DNA from 3 places in the Exiguobacterium sp. s59 genome. Region 2 is predicted to be linked to each of the others. Evidence: riboswitches for the same ligand, from Rfam matches in the RefSeq annotation. Region 2 holds a riboswitch; each other region holds the start of a gene.
What was found. A riboswitch is a leader RNA that binds a small molecule or an ion and turns the genes downstream of it on or off. The one in region 2 is predicted to bind S-adenosylmethionine.
Positions count from the first base shown of each region.

Region 1: it holds a riboswitch for S-adenosylmethionine, as region 2 does, so the genes downstream of both, mtnK (S-methyl-5-thioribose kinase) here and metK (methionine adenosyltransferase) in region 2, are expected to answer to the same signal.
Region 3: it holds a riboswitch for S-adenosylmethionine, as region 2 does, so the genes downstream of both, KNO91_RS09000 (MetQ/NlpA family ABC transporter substrate-binding protein) here and metK (methionine adenosyltransferase) in region 2, are expected to answer to the same signal.

Region 1 is NZ_JACSKG010000002.1:147,218-150,476, forward strand. It holds gene KNO91_RS04125 (2,3-diketo-5-methylthiopentyl-1-phosphate enolase) at 1-1,065, opposite strand, end outside; SAM riboswitch class I at 1,136-1,237, opposite strand; SAM riboswitch class I at 1,443-1,545, shown strand; gene mtnK (S-methyl-5-thioribose kinase) at 1,627-2,778, shown strand; gene mtnA (S-methyl-5-thioribose-1-phosphate isomerase) at 2,775-3,259, shown strand, end outside.
Region 2 is NZ_JACSKG010000003.1:166,394-169,652, forward strand. It holds gene metK (methionine adenosyltransferase) at 34-1,242, opposite strand; SAM riboswitch class I at 1,375-1,494, opposite strand; gene pckA (phosphoenolpyruvate carboxykinase (ATP)) at 1,816-3,259, shown strand, end outside.
Region 3 is NZ_JACSKG010000004.1:165,635-168,893, reverse strand. It holds gene KNO91_RS09010 (aminotransferase class I/II-fold pyridoxal phosphate-dependent enzyme) at 1-98, shown strand, start outside; gene KNO91_RS09005 (iron-containing alcohol dehydrogenase) at 95-1,111, shown strand; SAM riboswitch class I at 1,153-1,256, shown strand; gene KNO91_RS09000 (MetQ/NlpA family ABC transporter substrate-binding protein) at 1,329-2,150, shown strand; gene KNO91_RS08995 (methionine ABC transporter ATP-binding protein) at 2,162-3,196, shown strand; gene KNO91_RS08990 (methionine ABC transporter permease) at 3,168-3,259, shown strand, end outside.

The sequences.
Region 1 (3,259 bases), on a different contig from region 2:
CTTCGCTCCAGCGACCGCACCGTCTGGATGCCCATGAATCCCGCCGCCGGCATTGATGACGACATCCGTTCCGAAGTCTCGAACCAAGTCCGGGACGAGTCCAGGATGAATCCCGGCAGATGGGACCGTCAGAATCGGTTTCGTCCAATGGGGTTCTGTCGCATACGTCTGAATCTGTTGCGCTTCGTCTTTCGGTGTCGACAGCGAACCATACGGCGACGGGAAGAGCGTCAAGTCCGCCCCGGCGAGTCGAATCAGTTTCCCGAAAAGGAGGGAATGGCGGACTGATCCAGTCAACGCCCCCGCAAAAGCGGGATGTGCCAAAATCGGAACGTGAATCTCAGAGTCTTTGGCGAGTTCTCGCAAGGCATCGAGCCCATACGTATACACGTTAAACAAGAGCGCGGTCGCGCCAGCCTCAATCAATTGCTTCGCCTGTTCGCGTAACGTGAAGACGGGTCCACTCAATGTCACGGCGTATAGAACGGAGCGACCCGTCAATTCTTGATGTTCTTGAATGATCGATGCCCCGACCCGTGCCCGTTCGAGCGACGGGGTAAGTGGATTGTCATATAAAATCTCATCGTCCTTGACGAGGTCGATTCCGCCGTTGAATTGGTCACGGAGCTGTGTCGCCAAAAAGTCGAGGTCCCGTCCGATAACACCTTTGAAGATACTCATGGCGAGCGGTCGGTCGTGTACACGAAGGATGTCGCGAACACCTTCGACACCGAATGTGGCACCAGGGAAGTCTGATGCGAGCTCTTCCGGGAGTGATAGGTCAATCAGTTGGACGCTTGGGTCGAGTGATAGTTTTCCAAACGTCGTCGTCAGAATGGACGAGAAGTCTGGCGTCACATTATGTAGCGGGTAACGAATAGAGAAGCGACTCGTCGTTTCTTGTTGGGACGTCTCGATGACCTCACCACGGAACGCCTGCAGTTGATGTTGCTCGATGTGGTTCAACTCGGTCCACGTGCCGACGGTCAGCTCATGTGCGATTTTTTCAGCCACGCGTTCGACGTGATCGGTATGTTTGATTTCATAAGTAGCGATAATTCCCATAAGTTCCTCCTTTCAGGTCAAACAAAAAATGACCTCATGCCAAGGCAAGAGGTCATTCGAAAACAATGAACTCTTATCTCTCAGCGATAGCTGCAAGAATTAGCACCGTGCCATTTCTGGTCGGTTGCTGCGACATCATCGGGCTTGTCCCTCCGTCTGCTCTTGATAAGAATAGTTGTGAAGTTGTGAAATTTAATTGAATTTTTACATAGAATCGCTCACTCGTCAATTCCTTTTTTTGAGAAAAAAAGTTTGAAAATAATGTTTCTATATATGCGTGTCAAAAATAGGGAGTCGACCGAAAATAGAGGATTGACAACTAGCGTCTCGAGTCCGTAATATTCGTCTCAACACGTCAAACACAATTAAATCATTTACTCTTATCGCGAGTTGGCAGAGGGAATTGGCCCTAAGACGCCGCAGCAACCGACCATTTGGCACGGTGCTACATCCACCAGACATATGTCTGAAAGATGAGAGGAACAACCAATTTGGGTGTGCCTCTTTCTCGCGGAGAAAGGGGCTTTTTTCATGTATATGCACAGGAAAGGGGAAAGCATCATGGCTTATAAGGCGTTTACAGAACAGAGTGTCGTCGACCATGTTCGACAGTTGGGGTTACTAGAAGAGGGGATCGCAGAATGTGAGGAAATCGGAGATGGAAATTTAAATCTCGTCTTTCGCGTTCGCCAAGGCGATACGTCATTGATTGTGAAACAGGCGTTACCATACGCAAAAGTCGTTGGAGAGAGCTGGCCGCTCACGCTTGATCGGTCTTGGATTGAACAGCTGGCCCTTCGTGAGTTTTACAAAGTCGTTCCACAGTTCGTACCGGGTGTCCTCGGGAGCGACCGTGAACTCGCTTATACGATTTTGGAAGATTTATCAGCTTTTGAGATTGTCCGCACCGGCTTTCTAAAAGGCGAGAGCTATCCGAATTTAGCGCGTCACGTCGGTACATTCCTCGGTGAAACGTTGTTTGCGACGTCTGACTATGCGAACGGTCCACTCGTCAAGAAACAAATCGAAAAGGAGTATTATAATCCAGAACTGTGCGATATCACGGAGAAACTCATCTTTACCGACCCGTATCGCGATGCAGAATCGAATCAGATTGAATCTGCCATTCGTACAGATGTTGAAAAATTATGGTCAGATCTCGCCCTGAAGATTGAAGTGGCCAAATTGAAGGTCGGGTTCGTGACGAAACATGAAGCGTTATTACATGGAGATTTACATACAGGAAGTATTTTTGCGACGCGTCAAGAAACGAAAATCATCGATCCTGAGTTTGCGTTTTATGGTCCGTTCGGCTTTGATATCGGTCAAATCATTGCTCATTTAGTGTTCTCGACGTATGCGCATCCGTTGAAACGGTTCGAACGCTTCACAGAAGTGCTCACCGTCTGGGAGACGTTTGAAAAAACGTTCCGCACACGCTTCACACAGGCGGTCGAACCGTTCAACACAGTAGGATTCGTGGACGAACTGTTGCCGTCGATTTTGAGTGATGCGATTGGTTACGCAGGCTGTGAACTGATTCGTCGAACGATTGGTCTTGCTGGGGTCGCTGACTTAGAAACACTACCAGACGACCTTCGCATCGAACGGAAACGCCACTCCTTAGAACTCGGCACGCGCCTCATCAAACAGCGCCATCAGATTCAATCGATTGACCAGTTGATTCCAGTCCTGTCGGAGGTGCGAGTATGAGTGTGCAAAGTATTCATTTCGATGCCGACACTGAAATCTTGACGATTTTAGATCAGACACAGTTGCCGCAAGAAGAGCGCTATATTGAAGTGTTGACGCTCGAACAGGCCGAACATGCGATCAAGTCGCTTCAAGTTCGAGGAGCACCGGCCATCGCCTATTTCGGGGCGTTCGTCCTCGCAAAAGAAGCATCACGTCTGCAAGATAATCCATATTTTCACCGCCAATTGGACCAAGTCGGGCAACGATTGATTGCGACCAGACCGACGGCGGTCAACTTACAGCACGTCATCGAATCACTCCTACGATTGAACGTAGGGGAGGACTTTGAACAGATCGCAAAAGCAATTAAAGAGCGTGCGATTGAAATTTATGAACAAGACGTGGCGACGTATCGCACGATTGGTGAGCATGCGCTCACCGTGTTACCCGCCGGTGGCAATGTATTGACGATTTGTAACGCCGGTGCCATTGCGACGTC
Region 2 (3,259 bases):
CCGACCTTTCCGTGGAAAGGTCGGTTTTTTTGATTATGCGAAACGCTTCGCGCCTTCTTCAAGAACTGCTGCTTTATCTGTTTGCTCCCATGGGAGTTCGATATCTGTACGACCGAAGTGACCGTAAGCTGCTGTTTGCTTGTAGATTGGACGGCGAAGGTCAAGCATCTTGATGATGCCTGCTGGACGGAGGTCGAAGTTCTCACGAACGAGTTCAACGAGCTCTGTTTCGCTCAATTTACCAGTGCCGAACGTATCGACAGCGATTGATACTGGATGTGCTACCCCAATCGCGTAAGCGAGTTGAACTTCTGCTTTATCCGCAAGTCCTGCTGCAACGATGTTTTTCGCTACATAACGAGCTGCGTACGCCGCTGAACGGTCAACTTTTGTAGGATCTTTACCAGAGAACGCGCCACCGCCGTGACGAGCGTAACCACCGTACGTATCGACGATGATTTTACGTCCTGTAAGACCTGCATCCCCTTGTGGTCCACCGATTACGAAGCGACCAGTCGGGTTAATGAAGTATTTCGTTTCAGCATCGATGAGTTCAGCCGGGATGACTGCTTCGATGACATGTTTTTTCAAGTCTTCTTGAATTTGCTCAAGTGTGATTTCTTCAGCGTGTTGTGTCGAGATGACGATTGTATCGATACGAACAGGGTTGTTGTCCTCATCGTACTCGACCGTCACTTGCGTCTTACCATCCGGACGGAGGTATTCAAGCGTACCGTTCTTACGAACTTCAGCAAGGCGACGTGACAACTTGTGCGCCAATGAGATTGGGAGCGGCATGAGCTCAGGTGTCTCGTTTGTCGCATATCCGAACATGAGACCTTGGTCACCTGCACCGATTGCATCAAGTTCCTCTTCAGTCATCTGACCTTCACGTGCTTCAAGAGCCTGGTCAACACCTTGCGCGATGTCTACTGACTGCTCGTCAATCGACGTCAAGACCGCACATGTTTCTGCGTCGAAACCATATTTCGCACGTGTGTATCCGATTTCACGGATTGTTTCACGGACAACTTTCGGGATATCCACGTAAGTTGACGTTGTGATTTCACCAGCTACGAGTACAAGACCTGTTGTGACAGACGTTTCTGCCGCAACACGGGCATTCGGGTCTTCCGCTAAAATGGCATCCAAAATCGAGTCAGAGATCTGATCACAAATTTTATCTGGATGTCCTTCAGTAACCGACTCTGAAGTAAAAAGTCGACGGTTCAATTTTGACATTCAAAAAACCTCCTATAATAAGGGTGATATGTGGACGGTACTCGTTCCCCTTACGCGTTGCTTTGGGACGGTAATGAAAAAAACCTCCCCCGATGACATACATGGGGAAAGGTTGAATCGTTCTTCCTTACCCTCTTATCGTTCGAAGCTAATGGCTTCGCTTCAGGATAGCACCTTTTCCGCACAAGACTTCATGTCGGACGGTTGCTGGGCTTCGTAGGGCCTTGTTCCCTCCACCGCTCAGAATAAGAGTATCCGTTACGAAAACCATCATATAAATGACGCTCGATTATGTCAAGGGAATCAGACGAATTCGTAAAAGTTTTCACTGACTTGCAAAACATTTCTGTTTGTGAATCGTCAAACATTTTTTAATTCGTTTCTGTTTTTTAACACCTTGTGATAAGAGAATGTGATAAACTGTCTTTGTAAGAAAGCGCTTACTTAGAGAGAAGAAACGCTTGTTTTTAATTAGTGTGTCACATATAATTAAAAATGTCATACTGATTAATCGTAATCGCGGAAGTATGCGGATTTCATCCACATCTATTTAGGGGAAAGGTGGGATTCAGGATGGCGACAACGCTCCTGAAAATCGAAGAATTAATTAATGGTGCCGACATGAAACGGAACTTGACGGTTCCAGAACTGGTGGAAGAAGCCATTCAAAACGGTGAAGGTGTACTGACAAAAGACGGGGCTTTATCTGTCAGCACCGGTGCTTTTACCGGACGGTCACCGAAAGACAAATTCGTCGTACAAGATGAAGTCAGCAACAACCTTGTTGATTGGGGAAAAGTGAACCAACCAATCGCAGAAGAGAAGTTTTCAGCACTTCTCGACAAAGTACTCGATCATTTAGAAAAGAAAGATAAGCTTTATTACCTCGAAGCGTCTGCAGGTGCCGATGAGCACTATACGCTACCGGTTCGTGCGATCACAGAATATGCATGGCACAGCCTGTTCGCGAAGCAATTATTCTTACGTGAATGGCCGACGAAAGGTGCGTTCGATCCGTTCACGGTCATCTATGCACCGAGTTATAAAGCAGACCCTGCAGTCGATGGTACGAACTCAGAGACGTTCATTCTCGTTTCATTCGCCAAGCGCACGATTCTGATCGGGGGAACAGAATACGGTGGCGAAATTAAAAAGTCAATTTTCTCCGTCATGAACTTCTTGTTGCCTGAGCAAAACGTATTATCGATGCACTGCTCGGCAAACGTCAATGATGCAAACGAAACGGCCCTCTTCTTTGGATTGTCGGGAACTGGAAAGACGACACTCTCGGCAGATCCGGAGCGCCATTTGATTGGAGACGACGAGCACGGATGGTCACCGGATGGGGTCTTCAACATCGAGGGTGGTTGCTACGCGAAGACGATCAACCTGTCACGTGAGAACGAACCACAAATCTATGATGCGATCCGATTCGGTTCATTGATCGAAAACGTCGTATTAAACGAAGATCGTACGCCTGACTATAAGAACATTTCCTTGACGGAAAATACACGTGCGGCGTATCCGATCGAGTTCATCGACAACGCCTTACTTCCATCACGTGCCGGTCATCCGAATACAATCGTCTTCTTGACGGCAGATGCGTACGGTGTCTTACCTCCAATCAGCAAACTAACGAAAGAACAGGCGATGTATCATTTCTTGTCTGGTTATACGTCTAAACTTGCTGGTACGGAGCGTGGGGTCACAGAACCACAAGCGACGTTCTCGACTTGCTTCGGTTCACCGTTCCTCCCGCTCGCTCCTGAGCGTTATGCGGATATGCTCGGTCAGTTAATTGAAGAACACGATGTGGATGTCTACCTTGTCAACACAGGTTGGACAGGTGGGGCATACGGCGAAGGTTCGCGTATGAAACTCGCCTATACACGTGCAATGGTCAATGCCGCGGTCAATGGTCAACTCCGCGACGTCGAGACGATGAAGCATGACATTTTCAATGTCGAGATCCCTGTAGCCATCGATGGCGTACCGAGTGACGTACTCAACCCACGAG
Region 3 (3,259 bases), on a different contig from region 2:
ACATCCGATTCGGTCTCGTATCGTCTGAACAGAAGATTGATGAAGCGGTAGAGCGGATCGAGAAATTGTTCGCGGCTTATGAGGAGGTTCATCTATGATTCGTCAGGCGGTACTTGAGTACGATCATTCGAAAGACGCACTTGAGAATCTTCCCGCGCGTATCGGGAAGCGGGAGGCGCTTGTCTTGAGAGGGAAGAGCGGGTATAGCAAGGCGGTGCGCGTGTCGCCTCGCCTTGCGGATCTCCCGAGCGTACGATTTACTGGAGAATGTTCAGACGAGGAAGTTGAACGGTTGAACGGTTATCGACCTGACGTATGGATTGCCGTTGGTGGCGGCAAATTGATTGATACAGCAAAACGAATCGCGGCTTCTCAGAGCGTACCGCTCATTGTCGTCCCAACACTCGTGTCAAACTGTGCCGCCTTCACACCGCTTAGCGTCATCTACACTGAGGAGGGGTCATATATCCGTTACGACACATTTCCGGTCGTCATCGAGCGCGTCATCGCGGATGAACGACTGTTACGTGATTCACCTTACGACTATTTCAAGGCTGGCGTGATCGATACGGTCGCAAAGTGGTACGAGGCCCGATATATTAGCGGAACGACATCAAGGGATGCAGGCATTCAGTCAGGGCTATCGCTCGCGGCACAGTGTGGCAAGTTGATGGACCTGTCGATCCGCGAACAGGATTTCCGTCGCTACGGCACGGACATCCGATATATCGTCGATCACGTCCTCGCAATCGGTGGTGCGGTCGGTGGGTTTGGAGATGCCGGCACACGTGTTGCTGTCGCGCATGCCGTTCATAATGCGCTCAGTCGCTTTGACTCGACTCATCATTGGCTACACGGGGATAAGGTGGGGTTCGGATTGGTGGTTCAAGAGCGACTGGTAGCATCAGAGGACACCGTAATTCTCGAGAACTGGCTTCAATCCATCGGTGCACCAACTTCACTTGCGCAACTTGGTATTCGTTTTGATCAAATCGATGAATTGGTCACATTGATTCGTAAAGAAATCAAGATTCAAGGATTTCGTGATTTCGATGATTTAGAACGGTTAAAAGAAATTCTCATAAATCTTCAAGAAGTGGTTTACAAATAATGCTTTTATCAGTAATATAATAACAAAATAATAGAACCGATTGCTTATCAAGAGTGGTGGAGGGACTGGCCCGATGAAACCCGGCAACCAGATCAGTATGATCATGGTGCTAATTCCAACAGACGAGACGTCTGGGAGATGAGCGTGTCCGACTTTCACTTGTCGTGCCCGCCGCTCTTCGTGAGTAGCGGGCTTTCATTTGGAGGAGGAAATATTCATGAACATCAAACAAAAAACACTTTTGGCAGGTACATCATTTCTTGCAGCAATCGCACTTTCCGCGTGTGGACAATCCGAGGCGAGCGAGACGCTCAGCACGGAAGAACTGACGATCGGAGTGACCGGTGGCCCACACGAGCAGATTGCAGAGAAAGTGCAAGAACTCGCGAAAGAGGACGGGCTTGAAATCGACATTAAAGTATTCAATGATTACAACACACCGAACACTGCTCTCGACGAAGGCAGTCTCGACGTGAACAGTTATCAGACGCTCTCGTTCTTAGAACTTCAAAAATCAGATAAAGGCTACAAGATTGACGACGTATTCAAAACGGTCGCCTTCCCGATGGGGCTGTATTCTGAGAAGTTGAAGGATATCAAGGATTTAAAAGAAGGGGATAAAGTGGCTGTACCGAATGACCCGGCGAACGAACTTCGAGCGCTCCGTCTATACGAGACGGCTGGTCTCATCACATTGAAAGAAGGTCTGACGGATAAGGCGACGAAACGGGATATCGCCGAGAATCCACTCAACCTTGAATTTATCGAACTTGAAGCCTCACAGCTCCCGACACAGCTTCCGGAAGTGGCGCTTGCAGCAATCAATACGAACTTCGCTATGGGAGCTGGCCTTTCAATCAACGAAGACGCGCTTTTCCACGAAGACACGGTCGATAACCCGTACCCGAACTATGTCGTTGTCCGTTCAGCTAACAAAGAAGATGAAGTTGTCGAGACGTTGAAATCATACTACCATTCGGATGAAGTACGTACTTTCATCGAAGAAGAATTCAATGGTTCTGTCGTACCAGCGTTCTAAGGAGGGATTCGATGATTGAACTGAAACACATCACAAAGCAATTTCACGTCAATGGAGATACGATTACCGCGCTCGACGACGTCTCCCTCACAATCGAAAAGGGGGAGATTTTCGGCATCATCGGTCGAAGCGGTGCCGGTAAGAGCACACTCATCCGGATGATCAATCTATTGGAACGACCGACGACAGGTGTCGTTGAGATTGAGGGACAAGACATTACACAATTAAAGAAAAAAGAACTCTCTTCGCTACGTCAGCGAATCGGGATGATCTTTCAACATTACAACTTATTGAAGACTGCGACCGTTGAAGAAAATGTCGCCATCCCGCTCCGCCTCGAAGGGCTCGGGAAAGGAGTCATCCGTGAACGGGTCGACCGCTACCTCGACATCGTCGGTCTATCCGAACATCGGAACCATTACCCTGAACAATTATCAGGCGGACAAAAACAGCGCGTCGCCATTGCTCGTGCGCTCGCACATGAACCGGACATCCTCCTCAGTGACGAGTCGACGAGCGCGCTTGACCCTGAGACGACGGAATCTATTTTAGAGTTATTGCTCGAGATCAACCGAAAGCTCGGTTTGACGATTTTTCTCATCACGCATGAGATGGAAGTGATTGAGCGAATTTGTGACAGGGTTGCGGTGATCGATCACGGCGAAATCATCGAGCAAGGGAATGTGTTGGATGTCTTTTCAAATCCAAGACACGAAACGACGCAACGGTTCTTGAAGACGAACCTCGACGTCCCGGAAGAAGTCGTGTCGGAATTACAGACGCGTGGTACACTCGTCCATCTATCGTTCATCGGCAGTCAGACGGAACAGGCTGTGCTCGCCCAGTTGACGAAACGATTCGGCATCCTACCGAACATCATCGGAGGCGGGATCAAGAAATTGAAAGCGGGTCTTGTCGGAAATCTGCTCGTTCACCTTGATGGCGATCACGATCAAACAGAACTTGCTGTCCGTTATTTGATGACGAGCGGCGTAAACGTAAGGGAGGTGTCGAACCATGCAACAGTTCTGGACAGACTGGGGTGACCTGATTTGGACGGGGACGATTCAAACGTTGACGATGACAAGTATCGCGCTCCTTATCTCGAC